Regions from separate parts of the Methylobacterium oryzisoli genome, predicted to be linked through region 1. Evidence: predicted binding sites of a transcription regulator. Region 1 holds the regulator's gene; each other region holds the start of a gene.
The links. Region 1 encodes PhoB, which activates phosphate uptake and scavenging genes when phosphate is short. Its sites were predicted from a motif close to TGTCATNNANCTGTCAT; they were not measured.
Positions count from the first base shown of each region.

Region 2: phnF (phosphonate metabolism transcriptional regulator PhnF) is a predicted target of PhoB. The motif match lies at 1,159-1,175, and genes of this name have one in related genera.
Region 3: olsB (l-ornithine N(alpha)-acyltransferase) is a predicted target of PhoB. The motif match lies at 1,035-1,051, and genes of this name have one in related genera.
Region 4: ACKUB9_RS20805 (CorA family divalent cation transporter) is a predicted target of PhoB. The motif match lies at 990-1,006, and genes of this name have one in related genera.

Region 1 is NZ_JBKIBX010000040.1:48,235-50,429, forward strand. Features, by position in the region: gene ACKUB9_RS27165 (flagellin N-terminal helical domain-containing protein) at 1-603, shown strand, start outside; gene phoB (phosphate regulon transcriptional regulator PhoB) at 757-1,458, opposite strand; gene phoU (phosphate signaling complex protein PhoU) at 1,484-2,195, opposite strand, start outside.
Region 2 is NZ_JBKIBX010000011.1:132,234-134,428, reverse strand. Features, by position in the region: gene ACKUB9_RS13310 (carbon-phosphorus lyase complex subunit) at 1-26, opposite strand, end outside; gene phnH (phosphonate C-P lyase system protein PhnH) at 31-621, opposite strand; gene phnG (phosphonate C-P lyase system protein PhnG) at 621-1,064, opposite strand; gene phnF (phosphonate metabolism transcriptional regulator PhnF) at 1,178-1,927, shown strand; gene ACKUB9_RS13290 (YceD family protein) at 1,934-2,195, opposite strand, start outside.
Region 3 is NZ_JBKIBX010000031.1:23,845-26,039, reverse strand. Features, by position in the region: gene rplU (50S ribosomal protein L21) at 1-318, opposite strand; gene ACKUB9_RS23955 (DUF2267 domain-containing protein) at 553-948, shown strand; gene olsB (l-ornithine N(alpha)-acyltransferase) at 1,135-2,145, shown strand; gene ACKUB9_RS23945 (putative bifunctional diguanylate cyclase/phosphodiesterase) at 2,192-2,195, opposite strand, start outside.
Region 4 is NZ_JBKIBX010000023.1:75,471-77,665, reverse strand. Features, by position in the region: gene ACKUB9_RS20805 (CorA family divalent cation transporter) at 1-788, opposite strand, end outside; gene ACKUB9_RS20800 (hypothetical protein) at 1,170-2,087, shown strand; gene ACKUB9_RS20795 (hypothetical protein) at 2,143-2,195, shown strand, end outside.

The DNA.
Region 1 (2,195 bases):
ACCTCGACGATCAACGGCACGGCCACCAACACGGCGGTCGCGCTGACCTCGTCGGGCAAGGACAGCACGGGCTCGACCAACTCCACCCGGCAGTCCCTGGCGCGGCAGTTCAACGAGCTCTTGAACCAGATCACCCAGCAGGCCAAGGACTCGAGCTACAACGGCGTCAACCTGCTCTGGCGGAGCGGCGACGATGCCAGCGAGAACACCCTGCGGGTGACGTTCAACGAGAACGGCTCGTCGAACCTCGACATCAAGGGCGTCAAGCTCGACGCGGACGGCCTCGGCCTCACCTCGGTGACCGGCGGCTTCCAGTCGGACGACGAGATCAAGGCGACCCTGAGCGCGATCACCTCGGCGACCAGCACGCTGCGCTCCCAGGCCTCGACCTTCGGCTCGAACCTCTCGGTGGTGCAGAACCGTCAGGATTTCTCGAAGAACCTGATCAACATCCTCGACACCGGCTCGGCGAACCTGACCAACGCCGACCTGAACGAGGAGGCGGCGAACTCCCAGGCCCTGTCGACCCGCAACTCGCTGGCGATCTCGGCCCTCTCGCTCGCCAACCAGTCCCAGCAGGGCATCCTGCAGCTCCTGCGCTGATCGGTTCGGACGAATCTTGAGACACGAGCGGCCGGGGCGCGAGCCCCGGCCGTTCCTCGTCGTGCGGCAGGCGCTGGATCGTGCGGCGAAGCCGATGGCGGCCCGGCGCGGGCGCGCCGCTTCCCTCATCGGACGATCGGCCGGATCCGCAGATTAGAGGGCGCCCGCGAACATCTCGTCGAAGGAATAGCCGGAGCCGCGCACGGTGCGGATCGGGTCGGGGCTGCGCGCGCGGTTGATGGCCTTGCGCAGGCGGCCGATATGGACGTCGACCGTGCGCTCGTCGATGTAGACGTCGTGACCCCAGACGCCGTCGAGGAGCTGCTCGCGGGAAAACACCCGGCCGGGGCTCTGCATCAGGAATTCGAGCAGCTTGAACTCGGTCGGGCCGAGGTGGAGTTCGCGGCCCTCCCGGCGCACCCGGTGGCTGACGCGGTCGAGCTCGATGTCGCCCGCCACCAGGAGATGCGCGACGTGGGCGGGCTTGGCGCGCCGCAGCAGGGCGCGGACCCGCGCCAGCAGCTCGGGCACGGAGAACGGCTTGACGATGTAGTCGTCGGCGCCGGTGGCGAGCCCCCGCACCCGGTCGCCCTCCTCGCCCCGGGCGGTGAGCATGATCACCGGCAGGCGCTCGGTCTCGCGCCGTGCGCGGATGCGACGGCACAGCTCGATGCCGGACAAGCCCGGCACCATCCAGTCGAGCAGGACGAGGTCCGGCACCTGCTCGCGCAGGCGCAGGTCGGCCTCGTCGCCGCGGGCGACGGCATCGACCTCGAAGCCCTCGGCTTCGAGGTTGTAGCGCAGGAGGAGCGTCAGCGGCTCCTCGTCCTCGACGATCAGGATGCGGGTGGACATGCCTGCTTCTCGGGGCGGGGCGGTCTCACGCCTCCGACCCGGCCGACACCGTGGCGTAGTTCGAGGCGTCGTTCTTCGGACGGTCGGTGGGCAGCGTCTCGCCGGTGACGAGATAGTGGATCGTCTCGGCGATGTTGGTGGTGTGATCGCCGATCCGCTCGACGTTCTTGGCGCAGAACAGGAGATGCGTGCAGAAGCTGATGTTGCGCGGATCCTCCATCATGTAGGTCAGGAGTTCGCGGAACAGCGAGGTGTAGAGCGCGTCGATGCCGCCGTCCCGCTGCCAGACGTCGTGGGCGGCCTTGGTATCCTGCGTGGCGTAGGCGTCGAGCACATCCTTGAGCTGCTCCTGCACGAGCTCGCTCATGTGCTGCACGCCGACGACGATCTTCTGCGGCTGCACTTGGTCGCTGATGGCGACCACGCGCTTGGCGATGTTCTTGGCGAGGTCGCCGATGCGCTCGAGGTCGCCCGAGACGCGGATGGCCGAGATGGTCTCGCGCAGATCGATCGCCATCGGCTGGCGCCGGGCGATGAGCAGGATCGCCTTCTCCTCGATCTCGCGCTGGAGCACGTCGAGGCGCTGGTCGGCCGCGATCACGGCCTGGGCCAGGGTCGCGTCGCGGCGCACGAGCGCGATGCCGGCATCCGCCATCATCTTCTCGGCGATGCCGCCCATCTCGGCGATGCTGCGGCGCAGGTTCTGCAGGTCCGTGTCGTAGGACGTCACGATATGG
Region 2 (2,195 bases), on a different contig from region 1:
TCGCCGCCCTTCACGGCCACGTACATCGCTTCAGCCCTCCGTGGCGCGGGTGGAGCGCGGCAGGCCGGCAAGGCGGCCCGGCGCGGCGAGCAGGAGATCGATCCCGAGGGGGAAGCGGGCGTGGTTCGCGGAAAGCCGCGCGGCGAAGTCCGGCGGCAGCGGCGCGGCGGACAGGCGGGCCCGGCCGCGCAGGCCCGGCCCCTCCAGCACCAGCCCGCTCTCCTCCGACAGCCGGTCGAGCCCGAGCACCAGGGTGGCGGAGCGGTCGGGATAGGCGGGCGTGCCCTGAGCGAAATCCGAAAAATCCGGGCAGCGCGCCGGGTCGGCGACGAGCGCGAAGGCGGCCTCGACGGGATCGGCCACTACGGGTGCCCCGGTGTGGAAGCGCAGGAACGCCGCGACCTCGGGCCGGGCGGCGAGCGGCGCATCGAGCCAGAGCGGCGCGTCCGCGTCCGCGAGGGTCAGCGCCACGGCGGCGAGTTCGGGGGTGAGCGGCGCGGGCGGCGCGAGGGCGACGGCGAGCGCCTGCACCCGGCCGGGGCGGGCCAACGCGTCCATCACGGCGCGGAAGACGCCCTGGGCGTCGTGCACCGGATCCCTGAGCCCGGGGGCGAGCGCCATCAGTCCTCTCCCCGCACCATGGTGAAGAAATTGACCCGCGTCGCCGCGATGCGCCGCCGCGCCGCCTCGTCCTCCGCCGCCTGTCGGCCGGCCGCCGGTGCCAGCGCCGCTTCCACGGCCTCCCGCTGCTCCGGCCGCTGCCATGCCGCGTCGAGGATCGCGGCGAGCCGTGCCTTCTCGCGGTCGCGGCCGAGATGGTAGGCGAAGCCGGTCTCCCCGCCGGAAAGCCGCACGGCGGCCCGCGTCACCGTCATCTCGCCGAGGTTGAAGGCGCGGCCGTCGCCGCCGATGCGGCCCCGCGCCATTACGAGGCCGGTCTCGGCCGGGCGCAGATCCTCCGCGCGTCCCATCGGGCCGAGCCGGTCGAGGGCGGCCCGCAGCTCCTCGCGCGTGGCGAGCGCGCAGCGGGCCATCACGGCGCGACGCGCCTCGGTCTCTGGCATTCCCGGCGAAGAGCGTGTTGAGGTGGCAGGCGGCATCGGCGTCCGGCGCTCCTGATTTGTCTAGTGGTATAGACAAGTGGGTACGCGGGGGCAAATGAAGTTTGGATGACGGTATGGACGAGGGCGGCGACAACCGGGTGACGGCGCTCAGCCGGGGCGAGGGGCTGGCCGCGTGGCGGCAGATCGCGGACGGGCTGGAGGGGGAGATCCGCGCGGGCCAGCTCGCGCCGGGCGCGCAGCTTCCGACCGAGGCGGCGCTGGCGGCCCGCTTCGGCGTGAACCGCCACACGGTGCGCCGGGCGCTGGCGGTGCTGGCCGAGCGCGGCCTGGTGCGGGCCACGCAGGGCCGCGGCACCTTCGTGGAGGCGCCCCGCCTCGCCTACCCGATCGGCCCGCGCACCCGCTTCTCGGAGATCGTCTCGCGGGCCGGGCGGGAGGCCTGGGGCGACCTGATCGCGGCCGCCGAGGGTCCGGCGGAGGCCGAGGTCGCGGCGGATCTCGGCCTGCCGCCGGGTGCGGCCGTGCTCGACCTGCTGACCGTGCACCGCGCCGACGGCACGCCGATCTCGACGGCCCGCACCTGCCTGCCGCTGCCGCGCTTCGCCGGCTTCGACCGCGCCTACGCGGCGTTGGGCTCGATCACCCGGGCCTACGCGGAATTCGGCGTGGCGGACTACACCCGCCTCTCGACCCGCATCGGCGCCCGCCTGGCCTCCGCCGAGGAGGCGGCCCGCCTCGACCTCGCGCCGGGCCGGGTGCTCATCAGCCTCGCCAGCGTGAACGTGGATGCGGACGGAATCCGCATCCAGGCGACGCGCGGCCTGTTCGTGGCCGACCGGGTGGAGCTGGTGGTGGAGGGCTGACCCGGGTCAGGCCTCGTCCTTGAGGTTCTTGAGTCCCGCGAACGGGTTCTCGGGCTCGTCGCCGGGCGGAGGCTCGAAGGCGACGCCGGGCTTGCGCGGATAGGGATCGAGCCCGAGGGCCAGGAACTCCGCCGTGAGGCTGCCGAGGTCCACCCGGCCGTTGACGATCGGATCGGGAATCTCGGCGTCCTCGGCCGGCGTGCCCGCGAAGGCGTCGGGGGCGGAGAAGTCGACGTCCACCTCCTCGCGCACCGTCGAATCGAACGGT
Region 3 (2,195 bases), on a different contig from region 1:
TCAGGCGGCGCTGATGCCCGTCACGCGCACCACGGTGAAGTCCTGGCGATGCCCGCGCTTGCGGCGCGAGTTCTGCCGGCGGCGCTTCTTGAAGGCGATGATCTTCGGCCCGCGCGTCTGCGAGACGATCTCGCCCGCGACGCTGACGCCCGACACGACCGGAGCGCCCACCTGGGTCGCGCCCGCGCCGTCGGCGTAGAGCAGAACCTCGCCGAAGGTGATGGCCGTGCCGGCCTCGCCCTCGATCTTCCCGACCGTGATGACGTCGTTGGCGGCGACGCGGTACTGCTTGCCGCCGGTCTTGATCACTGCGAACATCGTTGTCGTCTCGTGTTCCATCCGGGCTCCGGCATGAGGCCGGGCACCGTCTTCTTGACAGTTGACGTCTCGGCGCCCTGAAGCGGACACCGCGAACGCGACGGCGCGCGAACCGGATGGTCCGCGCGCCAAGGATGGCTCGATACCCGCGCGTCCCCTCCTCTGTCAATGCCGCGCCTTGATTTCGGGGGGCGCATCGCCGAAGAGCGGTCCCGCGTTGTGCAGGAGACCGCGATGGAAGAACTTGTTGCCCGGGTGGTGCAGGCCACGGGGCTGGACGCGACCACGGCCCAGAAGGCGATCGGCCTCATCCTGGCCTTCCTGCAGAAGGAGGGCCCGCCCGAGGAGGTGAGCCGGCTCATCGCCGCGATGCCGGGCGCGGACGCCGTGGTCGCGCAGGCCGGCGACGGCGGTCCCGGCGAGGGCGGCGGCGGCCTGATGGGCATGCTGGGCGGCATGATGGGCGGGGGCGTGATGGCGCTCGGCCAGAAGCTGATGGCGGCCGGCGTGCCGATGGGCCAGATGCAGCCGCTCGGCCACGAACTCTTCGCCTACGGCCGCGAGAAGGCCGGCGAGGACGTGATGGGCCCGATCGTCGGCTCGATCCCGGGCCTCAGCCAGTTCGTCTGACGGCGGATCCGGCTGTCTCGGGCGGGCGCCCGGGGCGGCCGTCTGCGAGTCCCTCCTGCAAGTCCTTGAGAACGATCGGGCCGGCGTGTCACAAAACCGTCTGCGCTTCGTGATGTTCTGCCCCCCGCAGGCGGCCAAGCGACGGCTCACGAGAGCCGGAATCGCGCCGCACGGGATGCCACGATCATGGTTCCGTTCCTCACCCGCGGTGCTTCCCCGGCCGGGCGCGAGGCGCGCGCGCCGATGCCGTTCGCGCGGCTGCTGCAGCGCCCCGGCCTGAGCGACCCGCGGCCGGCGATCGACCTGCGCGGGACCGGCGCACCCGCCCGGCTGTTTCCCCGCCTCGCCCGCCTGCCGACCCGGCTGCCGACCAACGGGCTCGACCCGGTGCTCGGCCGGATCGGCTCCCTCGAAGTGCGGCTCGCGACGCGCCCCAAGGACGTGAAGCGCGCCCAGCGCCTGCGCTACGGCGTGTTCTACGAGGAGATGAGCGCGGTGCCGCTCGGCCTCGCGGCGCTCAAGCGGCGCGACATCGACGAGTACGACGCGGTCTGCGACCACCTCCTCGTCCTCGACCACGCCGCGACCGATGCCAAGCCCTTCCGCAAGCCGCGCCCGAAGGTGGTGGGCACCTACCGCCTGCTGCGCCAGGACGAGGCGGACCGGCATTTCGGCTTCTACTCGTCGGGCGAGTACGACCTTGCGCCGCTCCTCGACGCGAATCGCGGCATGCGCCTGCTCGAACTCGGGCGCTCCTGCGTGCTGAAGCCCTACCGCACCAAGCGGACCGTCGAACTCCTGTGGCACGGCATCTGGACCTACGTGCTGCATCACCGCATCGACGCGATGATCGGCTGCGCCAGCCTGGAGGGCACCGATCCGGACCGGCTCGCCCTGCCCCTGAGCTTCCTCCACCACTTCGCCCGGGCGCCGGAGCGCTGGCGCGCCCGGGCGCTGCCGGAGCGGTACGTGCCGATGGACCGCCTCGGCCGCGAGGCCATCGATCCGAAGGCCGCGCTCCAGGCGCTGCCGCCGCTGCTCAAGGGCTACCTGCGCGTGGGCGCGACCTTCGGGGACGGTGCGGTGATCGACCGGCAGTTCGGCACCACGGACGTGTTCGTGGTGCTGCCCGTGGCGGCGATCGCCCCCCGCTACGTCGGGCATTTCGGCGCGGGAGCGGACCGGCACGCCGCCTGAGCCGCCGGGGCGCCCGGCCGCGACGGAGGCTTGAGGGCGCGGCGGATCAG
Region 4 (2,195 bases), on a different contig from region 1:
TCCTCCTGCATCAGACGGCTGCGCTCGGCCAGCACCACCATGTCGCGGTCCAGGGCGTCGAGCCGCTGCGCGATGCGGGCGGCGGCGGCGAGCGCGGCCGGCGGCAGGTCCCCCTCGCCGCCCGCGCCCTCGAGGCGGTGGAAGACGGCCCGCAGGCCGAGCAGCTGACGGTGCAGGCGGACCGCGTCGCGCCGGATCGGCCCGAGCCGGCGGCGGTCGCCGCGGAAGCGCTCGTCGAGGATGTGATCCTCGATCTCGTCGAGTTCGTCGGCGAGCCGCCCGCCCCTCGTCGCCATCGCGGTGACGACGTGACCGATCAGGATCTCCAGCAGGGCGACCGGCTCCGCGATGGCCCGGCCCTCGGCGGCGGCCTCCCGCGCCACCTCCGGTCCGGCCACCGGATGCCGCCGTCCGCTCACGAGCAGGCGCGGCCCCAGCACGAAGTGCAGGCGCCCGCCCGCGTCGGCCGGGGCGCCGCCCCCCGCCTCGCGCACGAGGTCGGCGACCACGCCTCCCACATGCCCGTCCTCGACGGCGACGCGCTGGTGGGGATCGTTCGCGAAGGTCGCGGCGACGAGCTGCCGGGGCCCCAGATGGCCGTCCGCGATCAGCCCGGCGACCCGGGCATCGTTGAGGTTGACGTGCAGCCAGAGAAAACCTTCGCCGAAGCTGCCGGGCGCGGGCAGCGGCTCGCCATGCGCGACGAGGTGGCCGCGGCCCGAGGCGTCGAACCGCATCGCCCAGAGCAGCCCCGGCAGCGCCGGCTCGTCGCTCAACAGCCGGCCCATGCGCCGAGGCTCCGTGTGGGACCGCGCGGGACGGGCCGGCCGCGCCCGGGAGAGGCGGGCCGCCGGCAGGCCGTCCACGGCCGCGGCCGTGCGCTCCCTCAGCATCATCGGCCGAACCGGCGACCGCTTCGGCGGCGAGAACGATGCGGGAGCAGTCGCCCGAGCGGGAACGCCCAGGTCCTCCTGCTTAGGCGCGCCCGCGCGACAGAACGATGACGGCGGATCCCCGGAGATCGCCGAGCGGCACGCCGTCACGCTTCGTTCACCACGCGCCCGGAAAGCCGGGGACCGGACCGCCCGCTCGAAGGGATTCGCCAGACCTCGCGGGCTCTCCTGTCCGGGTGCGGCCAAGCCCGGCCGCCGAAACGGATCGGAGGCAGCGTGCCGCTCAGGCCCGACTTCGACGACGCGGCCCTGACCCGGGCCGGGCGGGCACTCGCCTGGGATCTCGGCCCGGCCGAGCCGGTCGTGCCGCGCCCCCTGCGCCGCGCGGTCCGGCCCCGGCGCCGGCGCGCCCTGCCGCGGATCGTCGTCGCCGCCGGGGTGATCGCGCTCCTCAGCGTGCTGGCGAGCGAGCGCCGCGAGGCCGCGCCTGCGCCCGGCTCCGACCTCTTCGCCGAGCGCGCCGCCCCGCCCGCCTGGGAGCCCGTGGCGGCGGACCGCTACCGCATCGCCGGGGCCGACGAGACGCTGGCCGCGGCCAGGCGCCGGACCGGGGGCGGGCCGCGGGAGGACAGCCTCGCGCTCGGGAGCTTCGCCGTCCAAGAGGCGCCGTTCCTGCGCCTCACGCTGGCGGAGGCGCCCGAGACCGACGGGACCCTGTTCGTCGCGCTGGCGCGCCGGGCGGCCGAGAGCGACGGCCTCGCGGTGGTGCGGACCGGCGAGCGCGGTCGTGTCGAGAGCCGGTTCGGCCCCCTCGACACCCTCGACGCCACGCTCTCCGGCCAGGGCGGCACGCGCGCCTGCACGGCCTTCCGCCTCGCGGAGGCGCCGGTGCGGCTCGACGGCTGGCTCTGCGCGCCGCTCGGCCAGCTGCCCGAGCCCCAGGCGGTCGGCTGCGCGGTCGACCGGCTCGGGGCACGGCCCGAGGTGCTGCTGCGGGCGGAGGTGATCGACCTGCTCACGCGGCCGGAGCGGCCGGTCTGCGGCCCGCCGGAGCCGGCCGTCACCGCCGCCGCCGCCGAGCCCCGCCGGAAGCGGGGCCGGGCGAATGCGGCGAAATTGCGAAATTCGGCGAAAGCGTGGCAGGAACCGGGAACCACAGCCGCGCTGGCACGTCATTCCTCTGACACCCGCTGACCTTTCCTAAAGGGATCGGCGCTAGGCTAGAGGCTCGATAACCACAGGTACCGTCATGCGCTTCTCGACGTCGGCCCTCATCGGGCTTCTCTCTCTCTCGGCGCTCGG